Regions from separate parts of the Paenalkalicoccus suaedae genome, predicted to be linked through region 2. Evidence: a T-box and tRNA genes for the amino acid it is inferred to sense, from the RefSeq annotation. Region 2 holds a T-box; the other holds one or more tRNA genes.
What was found. A T-box is a leader RNA that pairs with one kind of tRNA and senses whether it is charged. The one in region 2 lies ahead of pheS (phenylalanine--tRNA ligase subunit alpha), so its partner is inferred to be a tRNA-Phe.
Positions count from the first base shown of each region.

Region 1: it encodes a tRNA-Phe, which carries the amino acid that the T-box ahead of pheS (phenylalanine--tRNA ligase subunit alpha) is inferred to sense. The anticodon was not compared.

Region 1 covers NZ_CP041372.2:1,172,283-1,180,564, reverse strand. Annotated here, with positions in the region: gene FLK61_RS06485 (amidase domain-containing protein) at 1-169, opposite strand, end outside; gene FLK61_RS06480 (methylated-DNA--[protein]-cysteine S-methyltransferase) at 223-735, opposite strand; gene queG (tRNA epoxyqueuosine(34) reductase QueG) at 761-1,885, opposite strand; tRNA gene FLK61_RS06470 (tRNA-Leu) at 2,004-2,089, opposite strand; tRNA gene FLK61_RS06465 (tRNA-Leu) at 2,123-2,211, opposite strand; tRNA gene FLK61_RS06460 (tRNA-Cys) at 2,244-2,317, opposite strand; tRNA gene FLK61_RS06455 (tRNA-Gly) at 2,327-2,401, opposite strand; tRNA gene FLK61_RS06450 (tRNA-Gln) at 2,409-2,483, opposite strand; tRNA gene FLK61_RS06445 (tRNA-His) at 2,508-2,583, opposite strand; tRNA gene FLK61_RS06440 (tRNA-Tyr) at 2,596-2,679, opposite strand; tRNA gene FLK61_RS06435 (tRNA-Thr) at 2,733-2,808, opposite strand; tRNA gene FLK61_RS06430 (tRNA-Phe) at 2,818-2,893, opposite strand; tRNA gene FLK61_RS06425 (tRNA-Met) at 2,898-2,974, opposite strand; tRNA gene FLK61_RS06420 (tRNA-Val) at 2,985-3,060, opposite strand; tRNA gene FLK61_RS06415 (tRNA-Glu) at 3,112-3,186, opposite strand; tRNA gene FLK61_RS06410 (tRNA-Ser) at 3,196-3,287, opposite strand; tRNA gene FLK61_RS06405 (tRNA-Asn) at 3,291-3,365, opposite strand; rRNA gene rrf (5S ribosomal RNA) at 3,404-3,520, opposite strand; rRNA gene FLK61_RS06395 (23S ribosomal RNA) at 3,765-6,702, opposite strand; rRNA gene FLK61_RS06390 (16S ribosomal RNA) at 6,943-8,282, opposite strand, start outside.
Region 2 covers NZ_CP041372.2:2,561,735-2,570,016, reverse strand. Annotated here, with positions in the region: gene FLK61_RS13915 (DUF1294 domain-containing protein) at 264-533, shown strand; gene FLK61_RS13910 (TVP38/TMEM64 family protein) at 552-1,127, shown strand; gene FLK61_RS13905 (sigma-w pathway protein ysdB) at 1,179-1,571, opposite strand; gene dut (dUTP diphosphatase) at 1,750-2,196, shown strand; gene FLK61_RS13895 (M42 family metallopeptidase) at 2,284-3,360, shown strand; gene sspI (small acid-soluble spore protein SspI) at 3,642-3,851, opposite strand; gene FLK61_RS13885 (TrmH family RNA methyltransferase) at 3,964-4,719, shown strand; T-box leader at 4,775-4,988, shown strand; gene pheS (phenylalanine--tRNA ligase subunit alpha) at 5,047-6,081, shown strand; gene pheT (phenylalanine--tRNA ligase subunit beta) at 6,104-8,282, shown strand, end outside.

The DNA of each region.
Region 1 (8,282 bases), 1.4 Mb from region 2:
GTTCCATTCGAACCTTTACTTCATGTACAAGACATTCCACATACTCTCTATCTTCGATCAGGAGATGCTTAAGAACGTCTACATGGACATCATGCTTGATCCAGCCCTTGGACTCTACCTGCATCTGCCGCCTGTATTTATCTTTTAAATATGTCTCTAAAGAAAACATGGATGTGCCCTCCATCCTTCACGATATCTTCTTTAGAATATGGTGCCACCTCTCTAAATAGACCCTTCCATTTTTAAGAGGTGTTCTTTTATTGGTAACCCGCCTCCATAGCCTACCATAGAACCATTTGATCCAATAACTCGGTGACATGGAACAACTATTGGAATAGGATTTTTATTGTTGGCCCCTCCTACTGCTCGCACAGCCTTAGGAGCACCTATTTGTTGAGCAATGTCTTTATATGACCTTGTTTCCCCAAAAGGAATCGAGCTGACTGCCTCCCACACAAGCTTTTGAAATGGCGTACCATGATAGTGCAGTTCAAGCTCGAATGCTCTTAACTCATGATTAAAATAAGCCTCTAGCTGCTCTATACTGTTAGTTAACGCCTCTCTCGATTCGTATAAATCAATCCCTTCATTGCGAGCTCGACTCTTTCTAGTAATACTCTGATGAGCATCCTTCGCTTCTCCAAATTCAATATAGTGCAACGCATTGTCCGATCCGACAACCGTTAATACACCGATCGGCGATGAGATCTCTGTATAGGCGAGTTTGACTGACATAAACTTCTCTCCCTTTTACCCCTTTTTATGATGAAAATATAGCATCGAGCTCATCAATCATAATGGACTCATTACATGTTTCTCTAAGCTCTCGTAAAAATATCATCGTATTTTCAGATTGGTCAATTTGAGCGATGGACCATATAGCAGTTGCTCGAATATCAGGTCTTGGATCCTCCAAGGCAACTTTTTTTAAGTCTTCCAATGCATAGGCATCCTTAAAATTACCTAAAGCTAAAATAGCATTGCGCTGAATAGGTTTTTTCCCACGCCAAGAACCTGACATATACCCATACTTTGCCTTAAAATCTCGATTGGACATAGTAAGAAGAGGAATTAAAGATGGCTTCACTAACTCAGGATCTGGTTCTAGTTCTTCGTGCCTGTGCTCATCTACGCCTTTATTTTTAGGACACACTACTTGGCACGTATCACATCCGTATAACCTGTTACCAAGCTTTTTTCGGAACTCCACCGGTAATACATCCTTAGTTTGTGTGAGAAAAGCGACACATTTTTTTGCGTCAAGTTTCCCTCCCTCAAGAAGCGCTCCAGTCGGACAAGCATCTATACATTTATTGCAACTTCCGCACTGATCCTCCATTGCAACATCTGGTTCTAATGGAATCGTAGTGATCATGTCTCCTAAGTAGACATAAGATCCAAACTCAGGAGTAATAATAGCGCAGTTTTTAGCACTCCATCCTATACCTGCTCGTTCAGCTACGGCACGGTCAATTAGTTCTCCCGTATCAACCATAGAGGCGCATTTTGCATCAGGTACTTTAGATAAAATAAATTGCTCTAATTTATCTAAACGACGCCGTAACACATGATGATAGTCTTCTCCCCAGGAAGCTCGGCAAAAAATACCCTTTCGATCCCCGCGAACACTTTTAGGAGCATTCTTCATTTTAGAAGGGTAAGCAACGGCAATAGAAATAATTGTTTTCGCTTCTGGCAAGAGCTGCGATGGCTCCGTTCGCTCGTCGATGGTTCCTTTTTCAAATCCAGATTGAAGTCCAGATTCCTGTTGCGTTTTTAAACGTTCTTTCATAAGTTGAAACGGATCTGCAGTAGCAAAGCCAATTTTATCAATACCAATCTTTTTACTATATGCAACAATCTCTTGTTTGAGCGTTTCATTCATTTAATACCGTCCTCCCTTCTAAAATGTGATTTATGTTTTGTTGCTTCAGCTTTTCTATAAGTTATTATCTCAAAAAGACAATAAAAAAACGACCCAAAAGGTCGTATTAGTAGTAAAATGGTACCGGAGGCGGGACTTGAACCCGCACGCCCGTGAAGGCATCGGATTTTGAGTCCGACGTGTCTGCCATTCCACCACTCCGGCAAAGATATATGTAAAAGAAATTCAAGTTTTAATTGGTGCCGAGGGCCGGACTTGAACCGGCACGGTAATCACTTACCGCAGGATTTTAAGTCCTGTGTGTCTGCCAATTCCACCACCCCGGCATTTACAAACAGAAGCATAATCATAATTTAATTGGAGGCGACAACCGGATTCGAACCGGTGATAAAGGTTTTGCAGACCTCTGCCTTACCACTTGGCTATGCCGCCTAACTAAAATGGAGCGGAAAACGGGATTCGAACCCGCGACCCCCACCTTGGCAAGGTGGTGCTCTACCACTGAGCTATTTCCGCAAAAAAATGGCAGGGCTAGCAGGATTCGAACCTGCGAGTCACGGAATCAAAATCCGATGCCTTACCGCTTGGCTATAGCCCTATATAAATGATAGTAAGTTTAAAATGGGGCGACTGATGGGAATTGAACCCACGAGTGCCGGAATCACAATCCGGTGCGTTAACCACTTCGCCACAATCGCCACAAAAGAAACTGGTGGAGGGGGGCAGATTCGAACTGCCGAACCCGAGGGAGCGGATTTACAGTCCGCCGCGTTTAGCCACTTCGCTACCCCTCCAAAACATAGTATTCATATTAACAAATCCTGTGACAGAAAGTCAATATAAATAGTGGTGCTGGCCAGAGGACTTGAACCCCCAACCTACTGATTACAAGTCAGTTGCTCTACCAATTGAGCTAGGCCAGCAAAAAAACATGGTGGCTCGGGACGGAATCGAACCGCCGACACACGGATTTTCAGTCCGTTGCTCTACCGACTGAGCTACCGAGCCAATTTGGTTGCGGGGGGCGGATTTGAACCACCGACCTTTGGGTTATGAGCCCAACGAGCTACCAGACTGCTCCACCCCGCGATAATAATAATGGTGGAGGATGACGGGCTCGAACCGCCGACCCCCTGCTTGTAAGGCAGGTGCTCTCCCAACTGAGCTAATCCTCCATATTGGATAAATAAACTATGAATCTCTTCGTCATTATGTTAAATAAACAGTGGTGACCCGTACGGGATTCGAACCCGTGTTACCGCCGTGAAAGGGCGGTGTCTTAACCACTTGACCAACGGGCCAATAAATACTGGCGGAGAGCGAGGGATTCGAACCCTCGGTACGGCTTTGACCGCACACACGATTTCCAATCGTGCTCCTTCGACCACTCGGACAGCTCTCCATATGGCTCCACAGGTAGGATTCGAACCTACGACCGATCGGTTAACAGCCGATAGCTCTACCACTGAGCTACTGTGGAATAGTAAAAATAATCTTTTTGTATAATATGTATGTATAGCCCAGCAACGTCCTACTCTCACAGGGGGACAGCCCCCAACTACCATCGGCGCTAGAGAGCTTAACTTCCGTGTTCGGCATGGGAACGGGTGTGACCTCTCTGCTATCGTCACTAGACTATGATTTTTTCCTAATAAGCATCGAATCTCTGCGTCCATTGCCCTCATTCGAATCCTCACGTGTCCAAACACGCTCCGGTTCTCTTTCGGTCATGTCCTTGATCTTCTTGCTTCTTACGAAAAAATATTTCTTTAACAGGTTTTTGTCTGTCAAAGTAAAGGTCGTTGACCTTTCAAAACTGGATAGTGAACATGTAGAAGAAGAATCGTCTTAGTTGACGCCTTCTGTAAAACTATATATCTTGGTTAAGCCCTCGATCGATTAGTATCTCTCAGCTCCGCATATCGCTATGCTTCCACACGAGACCTATCTACCTCATCATCTCTAAGGGATCTTACTCACTATAAGTGATGGGAAATCTCATCTTGAGGGGGGCTTCATGCTTAGATGCTTTCAGCACTTATCCCGTCCACACGTAGCTACCCAGCTATGCTCCTGGCGGAACAACTGGTACACCAGCGGTGTGTCCATCCCGGTCCTCTCGTACTAAGGACAGCTCCTCTCAAATTTCCAACGCCCGCGACGGATAGGGACCGAACTGTCTCACGACGTTCTGAACCCAGCTCGCGTGCCGCTTTAATGGGCGAACAGCCCAACCCTTGGGACCTACTTCAGCCCCAGGATGCGACGAGCCGACATCGAGGTGCCAAACCTCCCCGTCGATGTGGACTCTTGGGAGAGATTAGCCTGTTATCCCCAGGGTAGCTTTTATCCGTTGAGCGACGGCCCTTCCATACGGTGCCGCCGGATCACTAAGCCCGACTTTCGTCCCTGCTCGACCTGTATGTCTCGCAGTCAAGCTCCCTTATGCCTTTGCACTCTGCGAATGATTTCCAACCATTCTGAGGGAACCTTTGGGCGCCTCCGTTACTTTTTAGGAGGCGACCGCCCCAGTCAAACTGCCCACCTGACACTGTCCCTGAACCGGATCACGGTTCGAGGTTAGAATGTCAAAACAGCCAGGGTAGTATCCCACCAATGCCTCCACCGAAGCTAGCGCTCCGGTTTCCAAGGCTCCTACCTATCCTGTACAAGCTGTTCCAACATCCAATATCAAGCTACAGTAAAGCTCCATGGGGTCTTTCCGTCCTGTCGCGGGTAACCTGCATCTTCACAGGTAATATAATTTCACCGGGTCTCTCGTTGAGACAGTGCCCAAATCGTTGCACCTTTCGTGCGGGTCGGAACTTACCCGACAAGGAATTTCGCTACCTTAGGACCGTTATAGTTACGGCCGCCGTTTACTGGGGCTTCAATTCAGAGCTTCTCCCGTAAGGGATAACCCCTCCTCTTAACCTTCCAGCACCGGGCAGGTGTCAGCCCCTATACTTCGCCTTGCGGCTTCGCAGAGACCTGTGTTTTTGATAAACAGTCGTTTGGGCCTATTCACTGCGGCTCTCTCGGGCTTGCACCCTAATAGAGCACTCCTTCTCCCGAAGTTACGGAGTCATTTTGCCGAGTTCCTTAACGAGAGTTCTCCCGCGCGTCTTAGAATTCTCTTCCCGCCTACCTGTGTCGGTTTGCGGTACGGGCACCAGCTTTCTCACTAGAGGCTTTTCTTGGCAGTGTAGGATCGGGAACTTCGCTACTAAATTTCGCTCGTGATCACAGCTCAACCTTACGGTAGACGGATTTGCCTATCTACCAGCCTCACTGCTTCAGCGCACACTTCCAATCGTGCGCATTCCCTACCTTCCTGCGTCCCCCCATTGCTCAAACAAAAGCGTGGTGGTACAGGAATATCAACCTGTTTGCCATCGCCTACGCCTTTCGGCCTCGGCTTAGGTCCCGACTAACCCTGAGTGGACGAGCCTTCCTCAGGAACCCTTAGGCTTTCGACGGAGGGGATTCTCACCCCTCTTTTCGCTACTCATACCGGCATTCTCACTTCCAAGCGCTCCACAAGTCCTTCCGGTCTTGCTTCGCAGCCCTTGGAACGCTCCCCTACCATTAACACCTAAGGTGTTAATCCATAGCTTCGGTGATACGTTTAGCCCCGGTACATTTTCGGCGCAGAGTCACTCGACCAGTGAGCTATTACGCACTCTTTCAATGATGGCTGCTTCTAAGCCAACATCCTGGTTGTCTAAGCAACTCCACATCCTTTTCCACTTAACGTATACTTTGGGACCTTAGCTGATGGTCTGGGCTGTTTCCCTTTTGACTACGGATCTTAGCACTCGCAGTCTGACTCCCGAGGATAAGTAATTGGCATTCGGAGTTTGACTGAATTCGGTAATCCTGTGGGGACCCCTAGTCCAATCAGTGCTCTACCTCCAATACTCTTCCCTCGAGGCTAGCCCTAAAGCTATTTCGGGGAGAACCAGCTATTTCCGAGTTCGATTGGCATTTCACCCCTACCCACACCTCATCCCCGCACTTTTCAACGTGCGTGGGTTCGGGCCTCCATCCAGTGTTACCTGGACTTCACCCTGGACATGGGTAGATCACCCGGTTTCGGGTCTACAACCACGTACTATGTCGCCCTATTCAGACTCGCTTTCGCTGCGGCTCCGTCTCTTCAACTTAACCTTGCACGTAATCGTAACTCGCCGGTTCATTCTACAAAAGGCACGCTGTCACCCATTAACGGGCTCCAACTACTTGTAGGCACACGGTTTCAAGATCTCTTTCACTCCCCTCTCGGGGTGCTTTTCACCTTTCCCTCACGGTACTGGTTCACTATCGGTCACTAGGGAGTATTTAGCCTTGGGAGATGGTCCTCCCAGATTCCGACGGGGTTTCACGTGTCCCGCCGTACTCAGGATACACTCCGGAGGAGGGAGTCTTTTGACTACAGGGCTGTTACCTTGTACCGCGGATCTTTCCAGATCGCTTCGTCTAGACTCTCTCTTTCTTACTCCGTATGGAATGTCCTACAACCCCAAAAGGCAAGCCTTTTGGTTTGGGCTAATTCCGTTTCGCTCGCCGCTACTAAGGAAATCGCATTTGCTTTCTCTTCCTCCAGGTACTAAGATGTTTCAGTTCCCTGGGTCTGCCTTCTCATATCCTATGGATTCAGATATGGATCCTACCCCATTACGGGTAGTGGGTTCCCCCATTCGGAAATCTCCGGATCAACGCTTACTTACAGCTCCCCGAAGCATATCGGTGTTCGTCCCGTCCTTCATCGGCTCCTAGTGCCAAGGTATCCACCGTGCGCCCTTATTCGCTTAACCTAACTTACTGTTAGGACGTCGTTTTACTTCTTGGCTATCTTCTAAGACACTCGGAAAAACCTTTCGTTTGTTTCCAAACGGATTGATTTTCCGGTGATTCTTTTCTACATGTTCTTACTATCCAGTTTTCAAAGGTCAACTCGGAATAGACCCACAAGGGGTTCTTCCGGAGAGGCTTACCCTCTCAAAACTAAACAAAAGGATCGAATGCGAAGTTCGATTGAGCTTAATGCTCCTTAGAAAGGAGGTGATCCATCCCCACCTTCCGGTAGGGATACCTTGTTACGACTTCACCCCAATCATCTGTCCCACCTTCGGCGGCTGGCTCCATAAAGGTTACCTCACCGACTTCGGGTGTTACAAACTCTCGTGGTGTGACGGGCGGTGTGTACAAGGCCCGGGAACGTATTCACCGCGGCATGCTGATCCGCGATTACTAGCAATTCCGGCTTCATGTAGGCGAGTTGCAGCCTACAATCCGAACTGAGAATGGCTTTATGGGATTTGCTCAACCTCGCGGTTTTGCTGCCCTTTGTACCATCCATTGTAGCACGTGTGTAGCCCAGGTCATAAGGGGCATGATGATTTGACGTCGTCCCCACCTTCCTCCGGTTTGTCACCGGCAGTCACCTTAGAGTGCCCAACTAAATGCTGGCAACTAAGGTCAAGGGTTGCGCTCGTTGCGGGACTTAACCCAACATCTCACGACACGAGCTGACGACAACCATGCACCACCTGTCACTCTGTCCCCCGAAGGGGAACGTCCTATCTCTAGGAGTGGCAGAGGATGTCAAGACCTGGTAAGGTTCTTCGCGTTGCTTCGAATTAAACCACATGCTCCACTGCTTGTGCGGGCCCCCGTCAATTCCTTTGAGTTTCAGCCTTGCGGCCGTACTCCCCAGGCGGAGTGCTTAATGTGTTAACTTCGGCACTAAGGGCATCGAAACCCCTAACACCTAGCACTCATCGTTTACGGCGTGGACTACCAGGGTATCTAATCCTGTTTGCTCCCCACGCTTTCGCGCCTCAGCGTCAGTTGTAAGCCAGAAAGTCGCCTTCGCCACTGGTGTTCCTCCATATATCTACGCATTTCACCGCTACACATGGAATTCCACTTTCCTCTCTTACACTCAAGTCTCCCAGTTTCCAATGACCCTCCACGGTTGAGCCGTGGGCTTTCACATCAGACTTAAGAGACCGCCTGCGCGCGCTTTACGCCCAATAATTCCGGACAACGCTTGCCCCCTACGTATTACCGCGGCTGCTGGCACGTAGTTAGCCGGGGCTTTCTCGTGAGGTACCGTCAAGGTGCCGGTCTATTCGTGCGGCACTTGTTCTTCCCTCATAACAGAACTTTACGATCCGAAGACCTTCATCGTTCACGCGGCATTGCACCGTCAGGCTTTCGCCCATTGCGGATGATTCCCTACTGCTGCCTCCCGTAGGAGTCTGGGCCGTGTCTCAGTCCCAGTGTGGCCGATCACCCTCTCAGGTCGGCTACGCATCGTCGCCTTGGTAAGCCATTACCTTACCAACTAGCTAATGCGCCGCGGGCCCATCCTGTAGTGTTAGGTAAAACC
Region 2 (8,282 bases):
CTTCGTCTAGTGTTTACTTAGAAATAGAAAGTCAATTAGTTTTATTCTCCGTAACCGTAGGCAACCCGGAGCGGCGGGTGCGAGATACCCGTGTAGCTCTATCGCGCAGCGAAAATCCTTTTGAACGGCTGCTGGTTCGGCCTATCAAAAAGCCCGCCAAGCCACACAGGTATGAAGCGCCCGACGCAGAGGGGCGCCGAAGGTGCCTGCACTTGACATTGATCTTAATCTCTTAAAAGAATTTATGAAAGAAGGTACACGACATGGAAGCACTTATCCTCTTTGGATATTTACTTGTCATAAATATCATAGCTGCAACATTATTTATAGGAGACAAGCAAGCTGCACGAGCAAAAAAGCGACGCATCTCTGAAAAGAACCTACTAACGATCGCGTTTCTTGGCGGTGCATTAGGCATGCTTATAACAGGACAAGTTATCCGACACAAAACAAAAAAGCCGGTCTTTAAGCTTTTATTGCCCGTATTTGTCCTTGCACATGCTACACTGCTCATATATCTTGGATTTATTTAGTAAAGGAGGGGCTCACACATGGATATCGACATGATCCAACATCAAATCGCGCAAGTGATTGAAGAAGCAGGAGTAATTGCCCCAATCCTATTTGTTTTACTGCATCTCTTTCGACCAATATTATTTTTGCCAGTCGTACTAGTATGTGTTGCTGGCGGGTATTTCTTTGGCTTTTTGTATGGAACGCTTTATTCAATTATCGGACTTAGCTTGATGAGCTTTGTTTTTTACATCATCGTGAATAAATTTCCTACTTTTAGAGAAAAGATAGCGAGCTTAAAACAGAAGGTGTTTAAGGATCGAGAAATGTCTGTCGGGCAAGTCATGATTCTTCGAATGATGCCATTTGTGCATTTTCATTTGCTCTCACTTTATTTAATGGAGATGACGAAGACATTTAAAGGCTATATGTATTATTCGGTTGTTGGTATTCTACTACCGGCTGCTATCTTTACAGGGTTTGGTCATGTCTTAACAGATGTGCCGTGGGAGGTATCTATTGTTCTAATCGCTCTTGCCTTAACAGCTTTTGGGCTTTTAGAGTGGAGGAAAAACCGATCGCCTGCTGATAAAAATCAGGTAGATCCACAATAAAAGGGAAGCAAATCAAGATCGTTGTGATCTGTTTGCTTCCCTTTTTACGTATCACGTCTTTAAACGTTTTCTAACCTCTTTTATAGGACTTCTCCACTCGATTTCTGCTTTCGGATAACGCACCGTTAGCTCTTTTTCGAGGAAGACGAAGTCTTGCGCCTGCATGCCTTGTAATTGGTCTATATCGTCTGTGTGAACAGCGATGCGAACAACTTCAAACGAATCTTCTGAAGGACCAAGAAATTTTTCGCCATAAAACAACGCGCCGTGAACGGTGAATAACACATTTTTACGAACCTGATCAACATCATCTAATAAATAAAAGTCTCCGCGCTGCTTCGCGCGCTCGAGCTTACGCTTTGGATCAAGCACGTACTTTCCAATGCTGAAGACGATAATACCAACAGCGATTAGAAGGAATAGCCGAAATAATAGAACAGTCATCGTCATCTCTCCTTCTTCCTTCTTTAAATGCGACACTACGAACAAGCTCTTACCTATGCTACGATAGAGTGGTAGGCGAGGTTTCATTTTTCTTCAAAAATAATTCGTATATCTTTTAGTATGAACAAATGAAGCCCAGTTGCAAAGTAATTTGATTGAGCGAAAGGAAGACTTACTTATGACAAAGACAGTTGGAGTAAAACGATTAATACAAGAGGCGCGGCTACCTCATCGAGCAAACGAAACGGATGCGGGTCTAGATGTATATGCGGCCGAGGATAAATGGATTGAGGCGGGTAGCTATGAGACGATTCGCACCGGAATTGCAATCGAATTACCGCCATCAACAGAGGCACAAATTCGACCGAGGAGTGGCCTTGCTCACAAGTTTGGCATTACCGTACTAAATAGCCCTGGGACAATTGATGAAGGCTATCGCGGAGAAATTAAAATCATGCTCATTAATCATGGAAAAGAAGCGTTTCAAGTCGAAGTAGGCATGCGGATTGCACAGATGGTCATTGCACCTGTTTTACTTTCTCCTATTAAGGAGATACAGGAATTAACAGAGACACCGAGAGGCGAAGGGGGATTTGGTTCGTCTGGTTTGCGAGATGACGTGTAACTATTTCGAAGATCGAAAAAAATTGAGCAAATTCAGAAAAAACGCTATACTAGGATATGTACATATAGAATTTGAGGAGGGTATCACATGGAAGACATGCTACAAATGCTGAAAGATTTAACGGATGCTAATGGGATCCCAGGTAACGAACGTGAGCCACGTGACGTGATGAGAAAGTACATCACACCGTTCGCGGATGATGTAGAAACAGATCACTTAGGAAGTCTTATTGCCAAAAAAGTAGGTGATGAGAACGGACCAAAAATCATGGTTGCAGGTCACTTAGATGAGATCGGATTTATGGTGACAAACATTGATGACAGAGGGTTTATTAAGTTTCAACCAGTCGGAGGTTGGTGGGAGCAGGTAATGCTCGCGCAACGTGTCACGGTGATGACGTCTAAAGGCGATATCCCTGGCGTAATCGGCTCAAAGCCACCGCACATCTTGCCTCCAGAAGCTCGCAAAAAATCTGTTGATAAAAAAGATATGTTTATCGATATCGGTGCGACAAGCAAAGAAGAAGCGATGGAGTTTGGCGTAAAGCCAGGTGACTCAATCGTGCCTGTTTGTGACTTTACGGTCATGAAAAACGAGAAGCTATTAATGGCAAAAGCATGGGACAACCGTATTGGCTGTGCGATTGCGATTGAAGTATTAAAGCGTCTTAAAGGCGAAGCGCATCCAAACGTCGTGTACGGTGTTGGAACGGTACAGGAAGAAGTAGGACTTCGCGGAGCGCGTACTTCTGCGCACCACATTCAGCCAGACATCGGCTTTGGCGTGGACGTTGGTATCGCAGGAGATACTCCTGGCGTAACGGAGAAAGAAGCACTATCTAAAATGGGCGAAGGTCCACAAATTATTATGTTTGATGCATCGATGGTTGGACATAAAGGTCTGCGTGATTTTGTCACAAATACTGCGGACGAAAAAGGCATTCCGTACCAGTATGATGCTGTGCCAGGTGGCGGAACGGACTCCGGTGCGATTCACTTAACAGCAAATGGGGTACCAGCGCTATCGATTACGATCGCAACTCGTTATATTCACACGCACGCAGCGATCTTACACCGTGATGATTTCGAAAATGCGGTTAAACTGATTGTAGAAGTAATCAAAAAGTTAGATCGTAAGACTGTAGATGCGATTACGTTTGACTAAAGTGAGTGTTTAACTTGAATAAATTTGGAGGAACCGATGCGAGGCGTCGGTTCCTCCTTTTTTATGTTTAGGAAAGTCTGTGATTAGCCTAATCTTCTATTCGAGTTACAGCGGATAACCTCTTCGCTTGAACGGAAAACCACACCGCATTTCCGGATAACCCTTTCGCTTGAACGGAAAACCACACCGCATTTCCGGATAACCTCCGCTCATAAAATGAAAAAGCGCACGCTGAAAAGGAAAAAGCGTACGCAGGATGCTACAATAAATGTTCTCGTAACTTACTTCGTCAGAGCCTCTGAAATTCGTGCAGTTACAGTCGCTTTTTCTTCTTCCGATGCTGTTTGCCAAAGTAGCTCCATCATGACACCTAGACCTGGTAGCATTTTCTCTTCATTACGTGAAATAGCATCGACGATCGTTGCTTCCACTTCCTCATTTGAATTCCCTTGAATGTTTGCCAGAATAGCTGGCCGAAGCGCAAAAGACATGATTTTCCTCCTAAAGTATAGATTTATGAACCGATCTGGTATAGTATGAGTAAGTTATAGAAGGTTTATAATAAATATAGTTAGCAATTTATGTGAAATAGAGGTGTGTACGATGGAATATATCTCGTCTGTGCAAAACCCGAGGGTAAAGGCGTGGAAGAAGTTGCATAAAAAGAAGGAGCGCGATCGTTCCGGCCTGTTTATCATTGAGGGGCGGCATTTAGTCGAGGAGGCACTGAAGGCTGGACTTAACGTCAAAGACTTGATCATCGAAGAGGGTGTAGAGCTTTCAAAAGAGTGGGATGTGTGCGACGTTCTCCGTGTAGAAGTGCCGGAGCGAGTCATGAAAGAGATTTGTGAGACAGAGACGCCACAAGGGATCGCGGCGATTTGTGAACTACCTGACAGACAAAATATTTTATTTGAAAAAGGCAAGTTTTTATTAATAGATAATGTACAGGACCCAGGTAATATCGGAACGATGGTACGTACGGCAGATGCTGCTGGACTCGATGGCATTATTTTAGGTGAAGGCTGTGCCGATCCGTTTAGCGGGAAAGTGTTACGTGCGACGCAAGGTAGCCTATTTCATATTTCTGTACAAAAGATGGATTTGCATGAAGCCATTGAGCGCTGCAAGGAGAACGGTGTACCAGTGTTTGGCACGAGCTTGCACGGCAGTACGTTTAATGCGATTGCCCCTCAAGAAAACTTTGCGCTCCTTTTAGGTAATGAGGGTAGTGGGGTCGATCCGACGCTGTTAAAGCAAACGGATCAAAATTTATATATTCCGATTCACGGGGAAGCGGAGTCGTTAAACGTAGGGGTTGCTGCTGGAATTTTAATGTATCATTTACGTGGCGACTAAACAAAGCGTTGCACGATTTGGCAATTGACTATATAATGATAGCGAATAGAACGATTATTTGACGTTGAAAGAGAGTAGTACGCGGACTCGCGATGCACCTAGGGAGGAAGTGCCTTGACTGGAAGCACTTCTTGCAAACGCCCCGCCGAATTCACTCTGGAGTTAGCGCCGTAATGGTTGCTCGGTTTGAAGTCCGTTATCTTCTTTACACGAGAGAGTAGACACTTGTCTACTAACAAGGGTGGTACCGCGAAGTCTTCGTCCCTTTTGGGTTCGAAGGCTTTTTTGTGTTTTCTCACAAGAAAAGAATTAAGGGAGGCATCAATCATGCTAGATAGACTGCAGGAGCTTCATGACGAAGCAATGGTGCGTGTAGCTGAGGCGAGCACGCTCCAAGAATTAAACGATGTGCGAGTGGCGTACTTAGGGAAAAAGGGTGCGATCACAGAAGTAATGAAGGGCATGGGCAAGCTAACGCCTGAAGAGCGCCCAATTGTTGGAGAAAAGGCGAACGTTGTCCGTCAGTCCGTAGGACGATTGATTGAGGAGAAGGAGCAGACGCTTCAGGAAGCAGCGATACGCGAGCAACTCAATAAGGAAAGCATTGATGTCACACTACCAGGTCGTGATGTACAAGCCGGTGGACGTCACCCATTAACGTCGGTTGTAGAGACGATTGAAGACGTCTTTATCGGTATGGGCTTCCAGGTTGCAGAAGGTCCAGAGGTTGAGACAGACTACTATAACTTTGAATCATTAAACTTACCAAAGCATCACCCAGCGCGTGATATGCAGGATACATTCTTTATTACGCCAGAGCTTTTACTACGCACACAAACGTCGCCTGTACAAACGCGTACGATGGAAAAGCATGAAGGCAAAGGTCCTGTTAAAATCATTTGTCCTGGTAAGGTATACCGTCGCGACGAAGATGATGCGACGCACTCTCACCAGTTCATGCAAATTGAAGGACTTGTTGTTGGCGAAGGAATTCGCATGAGTGACTTAAAAGGAATTTTTGAAAAATTTGTTGCGAACTACTTCGGACCAGAGCGCAAAATTCGCCTCCGTCCAAGCTTCTTCCCATTCACAGAGCCATCGGCTGAGCTTGATATCTCGTGTGCAATCTGTCACGGAGAAGGCTGTCGTACGTGTAAGCAGACAGGCTGGATTGAAGTATTAGGCTCTGGTATGGTACATCCAAACGTCCTACGTATGGGTGGATTTGATCCAGAGAAATACAGTGGATTTGCATTTGGAATGGGCGTAGAGCGCTTCGCTATGCTTAAATACGGAATCGATGATATTCGTCATTTCTATACAAACGACACGCGTTTCTTATCACAATTTACTCAAGAATAGGCTTAACAAAGGAGGAATAACGTTGCTAGTATCATATAACTGGTTAAAAGAATATGTAGACGTGGAAGACTTAACACCACAAGAAATCGCAGACAAGCTAACGCTTAGCGGGGTTGAAGTGGATGCTGTGACAAAGCTTGACGCGGATATCACGAATTTAGTAGTAGGTAAGGTGATTTCCTGCGAAAAGCACCCTGAAGCGGATAAGCTAAAAATTTGTCAGGTGGATGTTGGCGAAGAGACGGTACAAATCGTCTGTGGCGCGAAAAACGTAGCAGAAGGCATGTTTGTTGCCGTTGCACGCGTTGGTGCACGCCTTCCTGGTGGCATGAAAATCAAGCGCGCAAAGCTTCGTGGCGAAACGTCCGAAGGCATGATTTGTTCGTTACAGGAGCTTGGCTTTGATTCGAAGGTTGTTGCGAAAAAGTATAGCGAAGGCATCTTTGCTTTCCCAGAGGAAATGGTTCCAGGCGAATCAGCAACAGAAGTACTTGGTCTTAACGACACGGTGCTTGAGCTTGATCTAACGCCAAACCGCTCGGACTGCCTGAGCATGCTAGGTGTAGCGTACGAAATTGGAGCGATTTTAAATCGTGACGTGATTGTACCAGAGCCAAGCATCGTGCCAGTAGCAGAAACAACGGCAGACTATATGTCCGTTAAAGTAGACGCGCTAAAGGACAATCCTTTTTACGAAGCGACGGTTATCCGCAACGTACGTGTAGGAGAATCGCCACTATGGCTACAGTCGGCGTTAATGGCAGCAGGCGTTCGTCCACTTAACAACGTCGTTGACGTAACGAACTACGTCTTACTTGAATACGGTCAGCCACTTCACGCGTTTGATTACAATAAATTTGGATCAAAAGAAGTGGTGGTACGTCGTGCAACAAACGACGAAAAGATTCAAACACTTGATGGACAAGAACGCACGCTTCAATCCGATCACCTCGTGATTACAAACGGTCAAGCGCCTGTTGCAATCGCTGGGGTTATGGGTGGATCGAACTCCGAGGTGTCAAACGAGACAACAGACGTATTAGTCGAAGCGGCATATTTTGATGCAGCAGTTGTACGTCAAGCGCAGCGCGACCTTGGTATCCGCAGTGATGCAAGTGTCCGTTACGAGAAGGGCGTAGATCCAAACCGCGTGCGTGAAGCGGGAGATCGTGCTGTATCTCTTATTCAGCAACTTGCTGGCGGAGACGTGTTAGCAGAGCCTGCGGTTATTGACGAGCTAGATCGCGAGAATAAGTCTGTATCGATCACGCTTAACAAGATCAATAACACACTCGGAACAGGTCTTACTGTAACGCAGGTTGGCTCTATCTTTAAGCAGCTTAAGTTTGACTTTGACGAGAGTGACGAAACGTTCACAGTTTCTGTCCCAACTCGCAGACAGGATATTCAGATTGAAGCAGATATCGTCGAGGAGGTTGCGCGTCTGTTTGGCTACGATAACATCCCAACGACGCTACCAAACATTCCAACGACTCAAGGTGGATTAACTGCGACGCAGCGCAAAAAGCGTCAGGTGCGCCGCTACCTTGAATCTGTAGGCATGCACGAGGCCATCAGCTATTCGTTAACAACATCGGCAAAGGAGTCTGCGTTTGTTTCTCCAGAAGCAGCTCGAGTATCTGTCTCACTCCCAATGAGCGAGGAGAGAAGCACGCTCAGAACGACGCTTGTGCCTCATCTCTTAGATGCGCTGTCGCACAACAAGAATCGCAACACATACGACGTTGCGCTGTTTGAGCTCGGCTCAGTATTTACGACGGGAGAAACAACGATCACGGAGCAACCATCGGAGACGACGAAGCTTGCTGGTGCTGTGATGGGCCTCTGGCAGGAGCATGCATGGCAGGGCGAGAAGAAGGCAGTGGACTTCTTTGTTGTGAAGGGCATTGTCGAAGGACTTTTAGAGAAGTTGCATGTAACAGAAGGCGTTGTTTTTGAGAAGGCAGAACGTATGGGCATGCACCCTGGACGTACGGCGAAGTTAACCGTTCACGGCGAAGACGTTGGCTACATTGGGCAAATCCACCCATCAACAGCGAAGGCATGGTCCCTACCTGAGACGTACGTGTTTGATTTAGATATAAGCAAGCTTATGGACATCGAAGAAGCAACGATGCGCTATCAAGCAATCCCGCGCTACCCGGCAGTAGCTCGTGATATTGCGCTTGTCGTCGATGAAT